DNA from 3 places in the Chryseobacterium phocaeense genome. Region 1 is predicted to be linked to each of the others. Evidence: riboswitches for the same ligand, from Rfam matches in the RefSeq annotation. Region 1 holds a riboswitch; each other region holds the start of a gene.
What was found. Region 1 has a riboswitch for S-adenosylmethionine ahead of B7E04_RS02355 (TonB-dependent receptor plug domain-containing protein). Riboswitches for the same ligand answer to the same signal wherever they lie in the genome.
Positions count from the first base shown of each region.

Region 1 (3,285 bases):
CCGTAACAGAAAGTCTGTTCACCGGCTTCAGCGTGAATCCTGCACTGGCGTTCACTGAAGTTTCCTGCTTAAGCTTATCAAATCCAAGTGCGCGGGCCGCATCACTATCATTCCTGAAAATACCTTTGGTGACAATTCCGGAGCCTGAAGTTGCAATATCTGCGTAGGAATTGTTAAAATACTGCTGTTGGAGTGATGGCGCTCTGAAACCCGTTCCTATAGCCGCTCTCACCGCATAGTTTTTTACAAATTCATATCTTACGGCCAGTTTTCCATTCAGGGTATTTCCAAAATCCGAATAATTTTCAAATCTTCCGGCAAGGTCTATGTTTAATTTTTTAGCCAAATCATAAGATATATCCGCATATACGGCTGTCGAGTGTCTGGATTTTTTCAGGGCATTATCAGGAGAGAACCCGATAAACGACTGTGATCCTCCATTTCCTTCCACTACAGATCCCGGACCGGCAGGATTTCCATTCACATCGTACCTCGTATAAGAGGCTTCATCTCCGGGTTTGATCTGGTACTGTTCAAAGCGGAATTCTCCACCGAATGCAATATTAAACTGATTCAGATTTTTAGAAACATCAAGATTTACCGTATTCTGAAGAAAACTGTGCGCTCCTGCATAGAAATTTGTAGGGGATTTTGCTCCTAATGAAGCATTATTGGTATTGTTTACATTATAATTGAAGGTATTGCTTCCGAATGTATTGCTTAGATCTACCAGCCAGTTGTTCACATTATATTTGGCTCCCACAGCATAGGAAAAATCGTAGATCTGGGATCCCAATGAAGCCTGAAACCCGTTTGGATAAATGGATTCTACAACATTGGATTTTTCACCCGGCAGCCTTCTGAACCCAAAGCCTTTTCCTTCTTTAATGCTGAATCCCCCAAAAGAATAAAGTTTGATGCTTTCACTTAAAGGATACTCCGAATTGAAAAACAGCTGAGCCTGTCTGATCTGCGCATCCCCGATCTGGAAATTAAAATCATCACGGGTCAGCCCTCTTTCAGCCAGTTTCTGATCATCAGCAGCTCTTGCAGCAGAAGGATCAGCAGCAAACTCATAGGCAAAATTATCCCCGAAAATATCCAGATCATGATTCTGGGTTCTTGTTGTTTTTCCCCTGTGGCTGAGCTGTAAGGAAAGGTTCACGTAAGAATCTTTTTTTCCCAGCGAAGAGCCGTAATTGATGCCGGCCTGGTAGGTTTCGCCATCATTTCTTCCACTGATTCCGTAAGAAGCTGATGCTGATGCACCAATATCTTTTTTCAGGATGATATTCACCACGCCCGCAATGGCATCAGAGCCGTACTGGGCTGCAGCGCCATCCCTCAATACTTCAATCCGGTCAATAGCAATAACGGGAATTGTACTGAGATCCGTTCCTACAGACCCGTTTCCAACGGTGTTCTGATAATTAACCAGGGAAGTGGTATGTCTTCTTTTTCCATTAACCAGCACCAGAACCTGATCCGGCCCCATGCCTCTTAACGTGACAGGATCAATATGTTCCGTACCATCTGAAGCGGACTGTCTTACCGAATTAAATGACGGAATCACATAATTCAGAAGATCCTGAACTGTAGTCTGCGGCGCAGATTTCTGCAATTTTTCTATGTTGATAATATCTACCGGAACCGGTGTTTCCAGCTTTGTTCTCTTTGCATTCCGGTTTCCTACGATCACTACATCTTCAATCTGAGTTCCTTTTTCCTGCTCCTGTGCGTTCACCAAAACCGCTCCCAGAAGTATCACAGACAGGCTTAATTTTTTCATCTTTGTCTTATAAATTAATAATAATATCCCCCGCGGACCTCATCCGCAGCTAAAAAAGACTTCAAGAAATGGAATTGTTGTCAGAATATTGACTTTCTCATCTTCCCCGTCAGCGGGTTGGAATTAGCACCTTTACACTTTTTAGAGACGTGCAGGTTGCTAAGGTTTCATAGGGCCAAATCCCTCCACCTTTCTTGATAAATCTACTGCAAAAGTAGACTAATATTTTGAATTAACCAAAAGCCTGCTTACAACATAAGGCATCTCGGAAATCTGTAGTTAAAAAAAATCTGCGTTATCTGCAAAGTCCGCGTGAGATATCTTAATAAAAACAGGCTTATTCTTTTGTCTTAAAACAAAAGAATCAAAAATTCAAGACTGGAAACTTCCGCTAAAAATAAATCCTGTTCTCTAAAAATTCTAAAACTCGTGCGGATTTAACAGTACTGCTTCGGTACAGTATTTGTGCCGCACTCAAACAGTAGAATTTTCTTAACGTTCACAGGATTAATTTTCTTAACGCTCCATTTTCCTAAGTCGGTTTCTCACTACCATAAATTACTCACAGATGGCTTTTCGATTTACATAAATATAGCAGATGTATCGGGATGTTTGCGTATATTTTTTAACATTAGGTTTTTAAAGCTCTTGTCACTTTTACGGTTAAGCTTTTTAACTACAGATGGCATAGAGTTTAACAGATAATTGCGTTGAATTTAATATTATAAAATTAATTGGTTTGCAAACCAGCAGCCTGCTTACAACATAAGCATCTCGAAAATCTGTAGTTAAAAAAAATCTGCATTATCAGCAAAATCCGCGTGAGATATCTTAATAAAAACAGGCTTATTCTTTTGTCTTAAAACAAAGAATCAAAAATTCAAGACTGGAAACTTCCGCTAAAAATAAATCCTGTTCTCTAAAAATTCTAAAACTCGTGCGGATTTCACATTGCTGCTTCGACACATTATTCGTGCCGCACTCAAACAGTAGAATTTTCTTAACGTTCACAGGATTAATTTTCTTAACGCTCCATTTTCCAAGTCATTTTCTCACTATTGTAAAAATTATCCCAGACAAAATCTTATGTCAATCTGTGGCTTTTATGGTAAAAATAAACAAGGGATAATTTTCATTACCCCTTGATTTTATATTATTTAATAATCATCTTCTGAATTGCAACTCCCGTCTCAGAACGAAGATGAACCAGGTAGGTTCCCGGTGGGTAACCTGCTTTTAATTCATGGGTTCCGCTTTCCTGATTGAGTTTAAACGAATCCATTTTTTTACCGCTCATATCATAAATGGTGATTTCCCCGTTTTTAGCCTTGTGATAGATTAATTTGGCTAAACCGTTCTTTACAGGATTATCTGCAATCTGAAGTGACAGTTTATGTGCAGCATTTACATCAACCGTTGAAAGTGCTCCGGAATAATTTCCGAAAATCCTGAATTCTCCCGGCTGCAGGGTAATTGGCGCTGTTGTGGATACGATA
Region 1 covers NZ_LT827014.1:194,278-197,562, forward strand. Annotated here, with positions in the region: gene B7E04_RS02355 (TonB-dependent receptor plug domain-containing protein) at 1-1,789, opposite strand, end outside; SAM riboswitch class I at 1,884-1,993, opposite strand; gene B7E04_RS02360 (alpha-amylase family glycosyl hydrolase) at 2,943-3,285, opposite strand, start outside.

Region 2 (3,285 bases), 830 kb from region 1:
CACTGAAACCTCATCATTCCAGTCTGCATTAAATCCTTTTTTATTGAAAGCAATTTTTCTTGAATTGGCTACTGCCACTACTTTTAGATCTATTTTCTTACGTCTTTTAATTTCTTCCGACGACTGTAAAACCTGCTCTATCAAAGTCTTTCCTACATTTCCGTGGCCAATGATGGCCAGGTGAACGGTTTTAGGCTTTTTGAAGATCTCAGATTCGATGACATTCTTCGTTTTTTCATCCTGAGATGAAGTCACGACTATATTCACCCTGTTTTCCCCTGACACCTGGTTTAAAAGCAATGGAAACACATTATTCCTTGCCAGCTCAGCAAGCACTTTATTAAAATCTTCCGCCACAAATCCCAGTACGGAAACATTATTGATGCTGTAAATCTGCGAGACTTTCCCGGATCTTCTTTCTGCTTCAAACTCGTCGATCAGACAGGCTACCGCTTTTTCTGCGTCTGCTTCATTAACCAGGATAGAGATCCCGTTTTCAATGGCCTGCTGGGAGATCACTCCTACACTGATTCTCGCTAAGGTAAGGGCTTTAAAAATTCTTCCGTCGATCCCGATTTCACCTAAGAAATCTTCACCTTCGAATTTGATAATTGATCTGTTTTTTAAAAACTTTATTTCGTTAGCATTTTTCATTCTACAAAATATTTTTTATGATAGTATTTAATTGTTCGTATTCCATTAGGAAGGCATCGTGCCCGTGAATTGACTGTATTTCGTGATAGAAAACCTCTTTGTCTTTTTCTTTCAGCTGCTCAAAGCACATTCGGATTTCTGAAGCCGGAAAAAAAAGATCGGTATCTACAGCCACCATGTGCATTCGTGCACTGATCTTTTGCAGATGATCTTCTTTGGTATTAATGTTCATCAGCAGGTGATTCATCAGCTTATAGGATTTCAAACTAAACCTTTCGTTTAATGAATTTCCGTGATAAACCAGCCAGTCTTCCGATTCCAGCCGCTGATTTCCTTGGTGATATCTGTTTTGAAATCTGTCATTTAGAGATTGGGGGGTTCTGTAACACAGCATGGCATGTATTCTTGCTTTCTGCAGGGGTTTATCGTTGCTATTCAACAGGAATTTCTGAACCAGGCACTGGGCATGGAGCCAGTCGTGTGTTCTGAAATCACATGCAATAGGAATAAAAATTTCCGAAAGCTGTGGTTGTATAGCGAGCATTTCCCAGCCAATTCCTCCTCCGAGAGAGCCTCCGATAATGGCGTAAAGATTTTTGATATGAAGTGCTTCTAAACCTTTCAGGAATATTTTTGCTATATCTGAAGGGGTAAAGTCTTCGTATTCGTCAATTAAAAAATGATCATATCCGTTTCCGGGGATATTGAAAGACAGAATGGTATATTTCTTCGTATCGATGACCTGATTTTCTCCAATCAATTGTTTCCACCAGCCTTTTTCTCCGGAAACATTTGAATTTCCGGTCAAAGCATGATTGATGAGTACAACAGGAGCCGTAAACAGGTCTTTCCCGAAGATCTGATAAGTCAACGGGATATGGTATTCCTTTTGGGAATGGGTTTGATACGAAAGATTAATATGGTTTAGTTCTGTTTTCAATTCTATTATTTTAATACAATTGAAAATGCCACAGGAAATGGCTGAAAAGAACTTCAGTAAGTTATCTGTCCAAAATAAATTGGTAGAACGTAGCACCTTCTCTGTTTGCACAAAGGGTTGCTAAGGTTTCACAGGGTCTAATCCCTCAACCTTTCTTGATAACATTTTCAATATTTGAATGAACGCGATGCAAAGATAGTTTTTTTCTTTTAAATTTTGCAATAAAAATTTTTTAATATTCAAAAAGCCTGTAATTACAAGTGTTTCAGAGCAGTGTTAAGAATTATTCAGATGGAAGGAATTGGAATTATTTTTCAAAAAAACTACCTTCGTACTGAAAAAATGATGAGATATGACTGCTGAAAAAGAAAGATTACAAGATATTAAATGGAAAAACTGGGGGCCATACGTCAGCAACCGTCAATGGGGAAATGTACGTGAAGACTACAGCCCGAATGGGAATGCCTGGCACTATGCCAACCACAATAATGCGGAAAGCTACGCATACCGTTGGGGGGAAGAAGGTATCGCAGGAATCTCAGATGTGAAACAGATCTTCTGTTTCGCTTTTTCATTTTGGAACCGGAAAGACAAAATTATCAAAGAACGTTTTTTCGGGCTGAGCAATCCGCAGGGAAATCATGGAGAGGATATTAAGGAAATCTTTTATTATTTAGACAATACACCTACGCACAGCTATATGAAGATGGTGTATAAGTACCCGATCAACTCTTTTCCCTATGATGATCTTGTTGCTGAAAACGGAAGACGCAGCAAAAAGGAACCTGAATATGAGATTTTTGATACGGGAATTTTTGACAATGATGAGTATTTTGATATTTTCATTGAATACAGTAAAGCTGATCACAATGATATTCTTGCAAGAGTAACAGTGCACAACAGGAGCCAACAGGATGCGCCAATCGTGATCGCTCCCACGGCATGGTTCAGGAATAACTGGAAATGGGGCTACAACACGTACAAAGCGCAGATGAATGCTTCTTTTGACGGATGCATCGACATTAACCACGACAGTATTTCAATCAAAAAATTCTATTCCAGAAATCTGGGTGCTAAAAGTGCCTTCTGCGAAAATGAAACCAATACGCCTAAATTATACGGAGCTCCATATCCGGGAAACACGTACTTTAAAGATGGTATTAATGATCATATTATATACGGAAGCAATACGGTAAATCCGGAAAAGCGGGGAACCAAAGCTTCTTTTATTATAGATGAAATCATCGGAGCCGGCCAGTCCAAAACCTTCGATTTCAGGCTGTGTCCTGACGAAATTGATGAACCTTTTGAAAGCTTTGATAAAATTTTTGCTACGCGTATTGCTGAAACAGACGAGTTTTATCACGAAATCCAGAGTGAAACCACGAATGAAGATGAAAGAAACGTACAGCGACAGGCTTTTGCAGGACTTTTATGGAATAAGCAGTTCTATCATTATAACGTAGGAAAATGGCTGAAAGGTGATCCAAACCATGAAGCTCCCAGAAATTTCAATGATTATGTAAGAAATACGGAATGGAATCACCTTCACAATAAGGATATCATTTCCATGCCGGATAAATGGGAATATCCGTGGTATGCCACATGGGATCTGGCATTTCACTGTGTCCCGTTTTCAATTATTGACGGCGAATTTGCCAAGGGACAGCTTCTCCTGCTCACGAAGGAAT
Region 2 covers NZ_LT827014.1:1,019,491-1,022,775, reverse strand. Annotated here, with positions in the region: gene B7E04_RS06165 (ACT domain-containing protein) at 1-654, opposite strand, end outside; gene B7E04_RS06160 (alpha/beta fold hydrolase) at 656-1,594, opposite strand; SAM riboswitch class I at 1,653-1,759, opposite strand; gene B7E04_RS06155 (MGH1-like glycoside hydrolase domain-containing protein) at 1,947-3,285, shown strand, end outside.
Region 2: another riboswitch for S-adenosylmethionine. It lies ahead of B7E04_RS06160 (alpha/beta fold hydrolase); the one in region 1 lies ahead of B7E04_RS02355 (TonB-dependent receptor plug domain-containing protein).

Region 3 (3,285 bases), 670 kb from region 1:
AACGGTTCCCGGCTCGCCAAGGTTATTGTAAAATTTATATAATTCCTGGTAAGCATAATACAGTGAAGATCCGTTAGGTCTGCGGAGCTTATCGTTCCCTTGTCCTCCGTAACTTGCACGCAGTGTCAATTGGTTGAAAACATTCAGATTTTTGATAAAATCTTCATTGGAAGCTTTCCATGAACCTCCCACTGACCAGAATTTCCCCCAGCGGTTATCGGCAAAGAACCTGGAAGAACCGTCTGCCCTTCCTGATACAGAAAAGAAATACTTGTTGTTAAAGTCATATTCTGCTCTACCTAAGAAACTCAACAGGGAAAATTTGTCGCTGTTTCCGCTGAAGCTTCCCAACAAAGCGGCTGCGTCCGGCTCATAATAGTAAGGCAGCGAAAACTGGCTTCTGGAGCCGGATAAGGTTTGATAATCATATTTATAAAATTCCTGGCCTGCCAGAACATTCAGGTGATGTTTTCCCAGTTTCTTGTCAAAAGTCAGGATATTACTGGTCGTATAAGAAAGCGTTCTGCTGTTTGATTTCGTTACCGAACCACCGGTTTCACTTCCCTGCCCGATCAATGGGTTGGAATAATAATGACCATTGTAATTCACTAAATCAACAGAAAAACTGGTTTTAAATTTCAGCTCCGGGAGAAACGTAAAATCTAAAAATCCTTTCCCTGAAAAGTTATCCTCCTTATTTTCGTTTTTATCAAGAGGAAGCGTTGCCGCGGCATTCTGGTTCTGCAATGCACTTGTCGGCCTGTATTTTCCGAAATCATAAATCCTGTTTCCGTCTGCATCATATCGGTAGCTCCCGTCAGCATTTCTTTCATAATAGGGATAGAAGGAAGGAATCACTCTGGCCGCATTAATAATATTGTCGGTTCTTGAATCCGAGGATGGCGGCGCATTCTGAATACTGTTCGTATAGCTTAGGTTCACCCCTGCATTCAGCCATTTTTTAACTTCTGAATTAATTTTTAATCTGGTCGCAAATTTCTGGAAACCGGACTCAATCGCAATCCCTTTGTCATCAAGATACCCTAATGAAAAGAAATAATTACTTTTCTCACTGCCTCCGCTGATATCAAAATCCACCTGGCTTCTGGAAGCTGTGCGCTGAAGAATATCTCTCCAGTCATCATTCCACAGTGCTTTTGCGCCCGGCACGAGCTTTCCGTCGGTACCGACAGGATTGGGGAAACCGGTTCCGTAAGGATTGATTCCCAGGGCAGTCACCAGATTGTCACTGGCCATCTGCCCTGCCTGCTGAGCAGTGATCTGTCCGGATTTGTATCCGTTTCTCAATGCTTCCCAATACAACTGGAAATATTCATCGGTGCTTACCTGTTTGTAATCTTTTACCGCTCTGTCTGAAAATCCCTGGCTGATATTAAAATTAATCCTCGATTCTCCTTTTTTACCGGATTTCGTGGTGATAATGATGATACCGTTGGCTCCTCTGGAACCATAAAGGGAACTGGCCGTAGCATCTTTCAGGACGCTAATGGACTCAATATCATTCGGGCTGATGGAATTGATATTTCCGTCAAAAGGAATTCCATCCACAACATACAACGGATCACTTGAAGCGCTGATAGAACCCACTCCCCTGATCCGTACAGAGGCTGTGGCACCAGGCTGTCCGGAAGCACTTACTGCCTGAACACCCGGAACCTGCCCTTCGAGGGCTTTGGTAATATTGGTAACCGGCCTGTTATTGATCTTATCACTTGAAATGGTAGCCACTGAACCCGTATAGCTTGTTCTTTTTGCTTTCCCATAAGCAATCACGACTACTTCATCAATTTCTTTTTCTCTGATGGTATCTTTTTTCGGCTTTACTTCCTGTGCATGGGCACTGAATATTCCCAGAAAAAATACAGCTACCGGGGGAATCCAGGCTTTAGAATTAATTAAACCTTTGCTAATCATAATCAATTTTATTTATCATATATTAAAAATTAACCCTTTGCAGAAAAGACAGCAAAGGGCATCGACAGATACGATAAACCAAATGCTTATTTTTCCTTTAAAGGCTGAATGTAACACCTTGCTCCGGGGCAGGTTGTTAAGATTTCACAGGGTCAGTTCCCTCCATCTTTCTTTATAAGCCGATCGAAATATGTTTGCAAATCTAAAAACAATTAGTCCACAAAACAAGTAGACTTTAATATTTTTAATGATAATTTTATAAAAACTAAAGTTAATTTTATCATAAATGCACTAAAAATAGAGGTTTACATAAAATGAGAAATGTTAAAATATGAGATATATCATTAAATATAATATAATTTTAACAACAGAAAAATGGCTGCCTTTTACAGACAGCCATTCGACAAAATTTCACTTTATAATAGATTAATACAATCTCTGAATTGAAATAAAAACCTCCAATGTATTGTCAGCAGTAATTGAATCTGTTGTTACATTACCATTGCTTCCGGTAAAAGATTTATTATCAACACGAAGCACATAATACACGCGGTACCATTTATTATCAGCCGTAGTCACATCAAAAGTTACCGTTTCATTTCTTCCCTGCGTAAGATAAACCCCGTCATCAAATTGCGCATAATTGTTAGGGAAAATCACCAGGTTGGCTCCATGGGAATCCCCCGTATGGGTAGACACTTCAGAAACCCAGACTTTCGCATTGGAAGAAGTGATATTATAGAGTCGCGGATCCATATTGGTACTCGCTCCTGTTCCGTCGAAAGCACCGGGCGATGTGATAAATGCATCAATCCTGAAGGTGTTATTCAGTACCGGAAGGTCCGTAAGATACTGGCTCAACAGGAAAGAGGCCGACTTACGGGGAATGGAAGAATGATAAAATACCAGATCCCCAGGAGAAATCCCATCTCCGGCACCTACGATAGCACTGCAGCTTTTTCCTCCGATTGTTAGGGGAAAAGTCGTTGGTGTAGGACTCGTCACTGTAGGTGTTCCTGACACCGTATAGCTTAGTACTCCGGATCCGGAATTAAAATTCCCTGCAGATAATGTTGCCGTAAGTCCGTTTACAGGACCGATGACCTGAGAGGTATATACTCCTCCGTTTCCACCGATGTAAGGTACATTCATGGTCCCTGTATAAGGAACCCCGGCGGTATAAGTACTTGGGGAAAGTGTAATCCCGTTGCAGGTAATACTTCCCAGTGTGCCGGGTGCAAGAGATCCGTTATTAAAGGTTCTCCATTCCGTTCCGTTCCAGAAAACATACCCGTTATAGGTGAGTCCGCCAGTCCCAAGATTATATACCAGAAGTCCGGTAGCCGGAGA
Region 3 covers NZ_LT827014.1:867,863-871,147, reverse strand. Annotated here, with positions in the region: gene B7E04_RS05415 (SusC/RagA family TonB-linked outer membrane protein) at 1-1,935, opposite strand, end outside; SAM riboswitch class I at 2,019-2,116, opposite strand; gene B7E04_RS05410 (hypothetical protein) at 2,362-3,285, opposite strand, start outside.
Region 3: another riboswitch for S-adenosylmethionine. It lies ahead of B7E04_RS05415 (SusC/RagA family TonB-linked outer membrane protein); the one in region 1 lies ahead of B7E04_RS02355 (TonB-dependent receptor plug domain-containing protein).